3 regions of the Clostridium nitrophenolicum genome follow, and region 3 is predicted to be linked to each of the others. Evidence: riboswitches for the same ligand, from Rfam matches in the RefSeq annotation. Region 3 holds a riboswitch; each other region holds the start of a gene.
The links. A riboswitch is a leader RNA that binds a small molecule or an ion and turns the genes downstream of it on or off. The one in region 3 is predicted to bind cobalamin.
Positions count from the first base shown of each region.

Region 1: it holds a riboswitch for cobalamin, as region 3 does, so the genes downstream of both, ACZ5N4_RS02975 (cobyric acid synthase) here and ACZ5N4_RS24660 (ABC transporter substrate-binding protein) in region 3, are expected to answer to the same signal.
Region 2: it holds a riboswitch for cobalamin, as region 3 does, so the genes downstream of both, ACZ5N4_RS01740 (energy-coupling factor ABC transporter permease) here and ACZ5N4_RS24660 (ABC transporter substrate-binding protein) in region 3, are expected to answer to the same signal.

Region 1 is NZ_AP042469.1:656,284-659,566, forward strand. It holds gene ACZ5N4_RS02965 (energy-coupling factor transporter transmembrane component T family protein) at 1-578, shown strand, start outside; gene ACZ5N4_RS02970 (energy-coupling factor ABC transporter ATP-binding protein) at 583-1,308, shown strand; cobalamin riboswitch at 1,421-1,598, shown strand; gene ACZ5N4_RS02975 (cobyric acid synthase) at 1,801-3,283, shown strand, end outside.
Region 2 is NZ_AP042469.1:378,280-381,562, forward strand. It holds gene ACZ5N4_RS01730 (hypothetical protein) at 135-512, shown strand; gene ACZ5N4_RS01735 (energy-coupling factor ABC transporter substrate-binding protein) at 920-1,210, opposite strand; gene ACZ5N4_RS01740 (energy-coupling factor ABC transporter permease) at 1,212-1,934, opposite strand; cobalamin riboswitch at 2,114-2,296, opposite strand; gene ACZ5N4_RS01745 (carbon-nitrogen hydrolase family protein) at 2,374-3,283, opposite strand, start outside.
Region 3 is NZ_AP042469.1:5,197,139-5,200,421, forward strand. It holds gene ACZ5N4_RS24655 (FecCD family ABC transporter permease) at 1-316, opposite strand, end outside; gene ACZ5N4_RS24660 (ABC transporter substrate-binding protein) at 337-1,290, opposite strand; cobalamin riboswitch at 1,436-1,630, opposite strand; gene tsaD (tRNA (adenosine(37)-N6)-threonylcarbamoyltransferase complex transferase subunit TsaD) at 1,657-2,682, opposite strand; gene ACZ5N4_RS24670 (RusA family crossover junction endodeoxyribonuclease) at 2,856-3,283, shown strand, end outside.

The DNA.
Region 1 (3,283 bases), 1.2 Mb from region 3:
TACTTTTAGTAGATGTATATTTTTTATTAATTTTAAGCTTATTAGATGTAGAAGACATAAAAAAGGTTTTATCTATAAGTTTAGTTGTTCCCTTATTTACGTTAGTAATGCTTGCACCTTCAATAATAATGGGAAATGTAAAAAATAGTATTTTATTAATCACAAAGGTAATTGGCACTATACTTATTGTTAATATCCTATCTTATACTACTAAATGGCATGATATAACAAAGGCACTAAAGCTTTTCTTTATACCAGATGTATTTATATTGGTTTTTGATATTACTATAAAATATATATACATTTTAGGTGAATTCTCATTAGAAATGTTTTATGCATTAAGGTTAAGATCTATTGGAAAAAATGATAATAAATATTCATCTGTAACAAGAATAATGGGTAATCTTTTTTTAAAGTCAAAAGAAATGGGCGATGAAATGTATTCAGCTATGGAATGTAGAGGGTTTACAGGAGAATATTCATCTTATACAAATTCAAAATTTGGTATCAAAGACTTGATATATGGCTCTGTCAATATGCTTGTTATATTGTTGTATTTTTATTTTGCTAGGATGTGATATTATGATTCAAATTAAAGATATTATCTTTAAATACAAAGATGCAGAAGTGTTAAAAAATATAAACGTAGATATTAAAGAAGGAGAATCAATTGCTTTAATAGGTCCAAATGGAAGTGGAAAATCAACTTTTTTGAAGTTATTAAATGGAATAATATTTGCGACAAAAGGAAAGTATTATTTTAACAGTGAAGAAATAGATAAAAAGAAAATGGAGAATAGTAATTTTAGTAAGCTTTTTCATAAAAAAGTTGGATTTGTATTTCAAAATTCTGATGCACAACTTTTTTGTTCAAATGTTTACGATGAAATAGCCTTTGGACCAAGACAAATGGGAATGGACGATAAGGAAGTAGACAGAAGAGTTTGTGACTGTTTGAGACTTCTTGATATTGAAGATCTAAAAGATAGAGAGCCATATAACTTAAGTGGTGGAGAGAAAAAAAGAGTTGCTATAGCTGCGGTACTTGCTTTAAATCCAGAAGTTTTAATTTTAGATGAACCTATGAATGCAATTGATCCAAAGGGAAAAAAGTTTTTGAGAGAGCTTATGATTAAACTAAATAACAGTGGAAAAACTATAATTTGTTCTACTCATGATTTTGAATATGTACAAGGTATCTTTAAGAGAGTGCTAGTGTTTGCCGAGGATCATAGTATTATAAGAGATGACAATTATGATATTGTAATTAATGATAATAGCTTTTTAATAGAAAATAACATAAAGTGAGAAAAAAGGCATTAGACATTGCTGAGGTTATTTTTATAAGTTATTATGGCTACATATTACAAATAGATATTATTGACATATATGTTGGGCTATAATAAACTAAGATTGAAAAATAAATATTACGAGTTTAGGTGCCTTTTAAAAGGTGAAAAGGGAATGCGGTTAAAGTCCGCAGCAGCCCCCGCTACTGTAATTGATGACGAACCTTCAGCATGCCACTCTTCATAAGAGGAAGGTGAAGGCGAGAATGATTCATGAGCCAGGAGACCTGCCTAGATGTGAGTAGTATAAGCTTTCGGAGGGAAAGTACTTTTAATATGATCACTTCCGGCTTAAGCCGGTTTTTTTATGTTAAAAGCAGCAAACTTTGGAAGTTTGCTGCTTAAATTTTTGAAAAAAATGATTATATGTAATTTGGTGTAAAAATGATTTAGCAATTAATGTATAATTGATAAAGCGGAATTTATATATACAAGAGGGGGATATATATTTATGGCAAAAATAATGATTCAAGGAACTGGATCTTCTGTAGGAAAAAGTATACTAGTGACGGCGTTATGCAGAATTTTTAAGCAGGATGGATATTCAGTTTGCCCGTTTAAAGCTCAAAATATGTCGTTAAATTCATACATAACTTTAGATGGCAAAGAAATGGGACGTGCTCAAGTACTACAAGCATATGCTGCAGGTCTTCAACCAGAAGCATATATGAATCCTATACTTTTGAAGCCTACATCAGATAAAAAGTGCCAAATCATAGTTAATGGTAAGGTTTACGGAAATAGCACAGCTATGGAATATCATAATATGAAACTAGAATTTAGAGATATGTTAAAAGATCATTTTGAAAGTATGGAACAAAAATTTGATATAATAGTAATGGAAGGCGCAGGAAGTCCTGCAGAAATAAATTTAAGAGACAGAGACATAGTAAACATGGGTATGGCGGAACTAGTTGATGCACCTGTAATTATAGCTGGTGATATAGATAAGGGAGGCGTTTTTGCATCACTTGCTGGTACAATGCTCTTATTTACTGAAGAAGAAAGAGCTAGAGTTAAGGGTACTATAATTAATAAATTTAGAGGAGATGTGGAGATATTAAAACCAGGTCTTACTATGCTAGAAGATATTATAAAAGTGACCTGTATGGGGGTAGTTCCACATTTTACCCTGGCATTGGAAGATGAAGATGGAGCAGTAGAATTTAATACTAAAATTACAGGTAATATTGATATCGCAGTAATTAAGTTGCCACATATTTCTAATTTTACTGACTTAGATGCTTTAAAAAGTGAGGAAGATGTTTCGGTAAGATTTGTAACTTCCGTAGAAGAACTAGGACATCCTGATCTTGTTATTATTCCAGGAAGCAAGAATACTATTGAAGATTTGCTTAAATTAAGAGCATGTGGATTGGAAAAAGCTATAAAGGATTATAGTAGAACTGGATTACTTATTGGTATATGTGGTGGTTATCAAATACTTGGAAAGGTTCTAAAGGATCCTTATGGTGTAGAAACAGATGTAAAAGAGACAGAAGGTATGGCAGTGCTAGATGTAGAAACTGTTTTTGAAGAAGAAAAAGTAACTACAAGAGTAAATGCTGAAAGTATGGAAAAGTTTAATGTGTATAAGAATGAGGAGTTAAAGGAAAATAGAAAACTAAATATTTATGGCTATGAAATTCATATGGGAATATGCAATTATGGTAAAAATGCAAAACCTTTATTTAAAATTATGGATAAAAACGGTGAAAAGGTTGAGCTTAATGATGGAGCTATAAATGAAGAAGGAAATATTATGGGAACTTATATACATGGAATCTTTGATGGAGTAGATTTTAGAGAATATATTCTAAATAAGATAAGGGTATCAAAAGGATTAGAGGTTAAAAAGTCAAGCACCTATGAAAGTCTTAGAGAAAAAGAGTTAGATAAGCTTGCTGACATTGTTAGGGAAAGCTTGGATATTA
Region 2 (3,283 bases), 950 kb from region 3:
TTTCAATATCATTATAACGCAATTATGAAAAAATTACAGTAATACTTAACAAGCTATTTATAAAGGTATTGCTATAAATTTAAAAGTGTATAATAATAGAAGTAATATATACTAATTCAAAGGGGGAAAATAAAATGCCATTATGGTTACAAGTTATCTTTCAAATTTTATTTTTTGTAATTATATTCTTAGTAGTTTATAATCAATTAAAAATCCATGTGTTATCAAAATTACATCCAAATAAGTGGCTGATTTTGGGATTAGCTATAGCGGCATTCTTTGTACCAACTATGATAGCTGCATATTTTAAATATAATATAAATGGCACTGTATGGCAGTATGTTCAATCGGCGATATTCATAGTACTGTTTTTATGGTTTGTAGATTTGAGAAGTGGAGCTATATATAATACAGCTAATAGAGGATCAAGAAATACAAAAAATAGTAAAAGTAATGTTGTTATAAAGCCTAAAGCTAAACCAAATAGAGCAAAAAATAATCAAAAGAAGTAATTGTAAGAAGTTTCTAGTATTTACTAGGAACTTTTTATTTTTATATAGATAAGTATAGTGCATCCAATCACTTGGTTGAATGCTTTTAAATGAATATAAGTATTAAATTCTATAGGAAATAAGAATTCTAGATAATTTCAGGTTGAGATATGTCGAATGATGTTTGATATAATGTCGAAAAAAATATTTTTTGAAAATATATTGACTGATTATGCAATTAATGTTATTATAATATTGTAAATGAAGTCGAAAAGCATCAATGAGACACCGGGTTTTATTGATGTTAATAAGCTTTTCATTAAACAATATCCCCTATTTAGCCGCATGCTCCCCCATGTAGGCTTTTTTTTTATTTAAATATAGTGATTTTGTATTTTTAATACAAAATCACTATATTTTTTTCTAGGCTAGCTAACTTCTTGTACATTATTATTTTTAATATTACGCTTTCTACCAATATAATATCCTACAAAGCCTGCGCCTGCAGCAGCTTGAAATGCAAATAGAAAACTTTCTACTTCACCAGATGGTGGCTCCCAAATGTGATTAAACCAAGGCGTATATTCTTTATTTACTTCAGAAATTACTCCTTCTATTTGATCATCAGCTCCTCCAAACTCGCCTTTAGAGCCTATGATAAAAGAACCTACGATAAGTATAATGCAAAAAGAAATAAGTAATAGATTTTTCCTTTTCATATTAAATCACCTCGTTTAATGATAGTAATTCGCTCTTTGAATGTTTCTCTATAAACTCAAATATCATAACTGTCACTATTCCTTCAACTATAGCTAGTGGAAGCTGAGTTACTGCAAATATAGAAACAAATTTTATAAAAGATATAAACACTCCGCCATCTTTAGCAGGAAAAGAAAGTGCAAGCTGAACTGATGTTATAAAGTATGTAGCAAGATCACCAATACTAGCTGCTAAAAATACTGCAATTTTTTTGTTTTTATGTTTTAGAAGCCTATATATTGTATAAGATACTATTGGACCTGCTATACCCATTGAAAAAGTATTTGCACCAAGGGTTGTGATACCTCCATGGGCAAGGAATATAGCTTGAAAGGTTAGTACTAATACACCAATAACAGCCATCACAAATGGACCAAAAATAATTGCGCCAAAACCGGTACCTGTAGGATGAGAGCAGCTTCCTGTAACTGATGGAATCTTCATCGCTGAAAGTACAAAAGAATATGCAGCTACAAGGCCAAGAAGCATTTTTATGTCTTTGTTTCTTAATGTAGCTTTTCTTATGTCTCTCATACCTAAAATAAAAAATGGAGCAGAGAGTATAAAATAGAATATGCACCAGCTAGGAGGTAAAAATCCTTCGGAAATGTGCATTGCATAAGCTATTGATGGAACTGAAAGCACCAATGCCAATACATAAATAAATAATAGTCTTTTTTTCATTAATGATTCCCCCTTAATTAATTTTTAAATAAATAAAATCCCTTTAACTTACGTTAAAGGGATTAAATAACTTATCTAAATCAATAATAAAACCTAAAAAAGCAACAGATGTTAACTATTTTTAGTTAAATTATAGCATTCAGTAACAATTATTCACCTTATATCCACGTAAGGTTAAAGAATAACAAACAATATAGGCAGGTCTCCTGACTCAAGTATCATCATTCTTATAAGCCTTCCCAGACTACGCCAGTGGCATTATTATAAGAACTTCTCTCTTACAGTGGCGGGACCGTGAGGGATTTTCACCCAACTTCCCTATTAAGCAGTGTATTAACTGCACCTATATTTTATTAAATTTTTAACAATAATTACTTTCCTGCTAATTTTAACATAAATGTTTATTTAAGACAAGCTTAAAATAGTTTTAATAGGTATGTTATTCATGAACAATAAGTTCAAATACATCTGGTCTTGAGTAATGACCAACTACATCAAAATCTATTCTGCTTTGTACAACTTCATCTAATTCTAAGTCAGCAATTAAAATTTCTTCTCTATTATAAACAGGCTCAACTACATATTTTCCAAAAGGATTAACTATACAGCTGCCGCCAGGGCACATAACTTCTGGCTGAGACTCTAATTCATGATAGTAGTTTAGATCTGTCGGATACATGTTTTTTTCAACATATTGATTACATCCGATTACAAAACATCTGCCTTCTAAGGCTATATGCCTCATAGTACACTGCCATTCTTCTCTTGAATCTGCTGTAGGAGCAATATAAATAGTTACGCCTTTAGAATATAAGGCCATACGAGCTAATGGCATGTAGTTTTCCCAACATATTAATGAACCCATTTTGCCATAAGGTGTGTCTAATACTGTGAGAGTACTTCCATCACCTTCCCCCCAAATACAGCGCTCTGTGCCTGTAGGTTTAAGTTTTCTATGTTTCCCTAAAAGTTTTCCATCAGGTCCAAAGAACAGGTTTGTGCAGTAAAGAGTATTATTTAGTCCTTCACCATCTTTTTCTATAACTCCTATAGATAAATATACTCCAGCTTCTTGGGCTGCTTTTCCGAGAATGTCTGTAACATCACTAGGTACTGATACAGAATTTTCATAGTAACGCTGCCAATCTTTACGTCCTTCCATTGTTCTGCTGCCGACAACAAATCCAAAGGAAAGTCCTCTTGGATAAGCGGAAATGAATGCTTCAGGAAAAACTACTATGTTTGCACCTTTTTTTCCTGCTTCTTTGATTAAAGCTAAAGTCTTTTCAACAGTAGCGTCAAGATCCATAATAACAGGAGCCGCTTGGACTGCCGCAACTCTCACAATT
Region 3 (3,283 bases):
ATGGGTCTGCCATTGGATTTTTAAATATAGCTTGAAAAGATAGTCCAACTGTAGATAATCCCATACCTACAAGAGCTGCTAACATTATTCTAGGTAATCTTATCTTTAATATAATCAATCTATGGTTCTCTGGTATTCCAGCTAATGATATAAACTTATTAATTATAGGTACTTTATTTAAAATAATGCATAGGCTCTCTTTAATCGGTATATCAGCAGAACCTAAAGTAGTTGCTGTAATAATAATTAAAAATAAAATAATTATAAAAACGCAAAACATTAACTTAAAGTGTTTTTTGTTTTGAGTAAAATTCATAAATAAGTTCCTTCCATTTATTATTTAAAGGCTTCAGGGTGGATTATTTTTGCCAATGCTTCTAAACCATCTGCCAATCTTGGACCTTGTCTGTTAATAATATCTTCATCTATTTCAAAAAGTTTATTCTTTTTTACTACATCTAACTCCTTATAGCCCTCAGTATTTTTAATTCCTTCTTTTGAGTCAAATTTATTTGAGCATATAAGTATTTCAGGATTTTTTTCTATAAGTTTTTCAACGCTATATTTCCAACCATTTGTATCAGCTGCTGCATTTTTCCCTCCTGCCATTTCAATCATTTTTCCTATGAAAGTATCTTTACCAGCGGTAAAGTCTCCGCCTTTTCCAAAACCTACTACATAATATACTGAAGGGGTATTTTTACCTTTAACTTTTTCTTGTACATCTTTTATCTTTTGTTTCATTCCTAAAACAATATCAGCTGCCTTTTGATTTGCATTAAGTACTTTACCAGTGTTTTTTATAATATCATAGGTACCTTCAAAACTTTCGCTTCCCGATAATACAAGAACTTTTATATTAATCTCTTCTAGTTTTTTTAAGTCTTCTTTTGTAATGGGATTAGAAGCTATAACTAAATCAGGTTTTAATTCCGCAATTTTTTCTATATTGGGATCCATTAAGCTTCCTATAGATTGAATCTTACTTACCTCTTTTGGATATGTACAAAAGTCAGTTCTTCCGATAAGTAGCTTTTGCTTATCAAGTGCATAAATGGTTTCTGTAATATTAGGTGCTATTGATATAATTTTTGTAGGCTCTTTTTCTATAGTTACCTCTCTATTAAATGAGTCCTTTATTTTAAGTGGATAAGTTGTATTACTTACAATTTCATTCTGTTCCTTATTTTCTTTTGAAGTTAATGAATTATCTTTGTTATTACAACCAACTAAAGAGAAAATTAGTATAAAGAGAGCTAATAGTAAACAGTTTTTCTTTAAATTTGACATTTTATGTCCCTCCTATTTTTTATTGAATTCAAGTGTCTAGGTAAAACTAAATTTTTCACCAAAATAAAAAACCATTATCAAGCAGATAACGGTTTTGTAAGTAAAAAAATACCCACTACTACCAGCCTATCCGCGTAAGCCTATTAGTGCTTAAAAGTTTTAGGCAGGTCTCCTGACTCTGATTCATCATGTATTGACGCCTTCCCTGTTACCAAGTGACATAAATGTCGATACACTCCTCATTACAGTGGCGGGACCGTATGAGATTTTCACTCATTTCCCTTTTAAACTTATTTAATGCTTTTAGCATATAACAAGTACCTAAAATTCATTATTAACTTTAATATAAGTATACCACTTATTAGCCTATCTTTCACCTAACTTTAAGTTTGGTATTGCATTTAAAGTCAATGGTGCTACATTTCCCTTCATATATTCAAAATAAGCCGCACTTCCTATCATAGCTGCATTATCTGTACAAAGTACAAATTCTGGGAATAATACATCTATATTATCCTTTCTTCCTGCACTAATTAAGGTTTCTCTAAGACAACTATTTGCAGCAACACCACCAGCTACTGCTATTTTATTCACCTTTTTTAATTTACAAGCTTTCATAGCATTATCAACTAAAAAATCTACTACTGCTTTTTGAAAAGATGCAGCTACATCTGCCTTATTTATCTCTTCTTTTTTCATCTCCATCTGGTTTAAGTAATTTAATACAGCAGATTTAACACCACTAAATGAAAAATCTAAAGATTTATCATCATGAAAATTAGCTCTTGGAAACTTTATAGCCTGTGGATTTCCTTCTTTGGATAGCTTATCAATTTTAGGACCTCCAGGATATCCAAGTCCAATAGCTCTAGCAACTTTATCATAAGCTTCCCCTGCAGCATCATCCCTTGTTTGCCCTAGTACTTCAAACTCACCATAATCCTTCATATATACTATAAAAGTATGACCTCCAGATACTACTAGACAAACAAAAGGTGGCTTCAATTCTTTATATTGAATAAAGTTTGCACTTATGTGCCCCTCTATATGATTAACACCTATTAAAGGTTTCTTTAATGCATAAGCTAATCCCTTAGCATATTGTAATCCTACTAAAAGCGCCCCTACAAGTCCTGGACCATAAGTTACGCCAATAGCGTCTATCTCATCTAAAGTAACTCCTGCCTTGTCAAGTGCCTCTTGAACAACAAATCCTATAGCCTCTACGTGCTTTCGTGAAGCTACTTCTGGCACAACTCCTCCAAATTTAGTATGTATATCTATCTGAGATGATATTATATTTGATAAAACTTCTCTACCGTTAACCACTACTGCTGCCGAAGTTTCATCACAGCTGGTCTCTATAGCAAGTATCTTTATATCTTCACTCATTGAATTTACCTCACTTTTTAGTTATTACAAATTCCAACAATTATTATACTTTATACAAAAATTATAATCAACGTTATATGTATATGATATAATTATTAGTAAAGCGAAACTACATAGAGAAACTAACTAGAAAGTTAACTTTCGGTCTAGTACCCCTATAGAAGGAGTAAGTTATGAAGCAAAATTATGCAAAGGTTATAGTAAAAGGTTCTCCAATATCTAAGTCAAACTTTAAGCTTTTTAATGTAAACGGAAGAGCTATACTTCCATTTAACTCTGGAAAATATCATGATAGATATGCTCTTTATGAGGAGGAAATAGCCTATGCTACTAGAGCTCAGAATCCTAATGTTGTACTCTCTGAATCTTTAATAGCAATATTAAAAGTATATTATAAAAGTGAAAAGAGACATCCTGATACTAATAATATTACAAAAAGTATTTTTGACGGTATTGAAAAAAGTGGGCTAATTATAAATGATGCTCAAATAAGGAGAATTATAATAGAAGAATTTTATGATAGAGAAAATCCTAGATTTGAGTTAGAACTTTTTGGAGAAAGCAGTTATTCTATTGATTATAAAATAAATCCTAAAGAAAA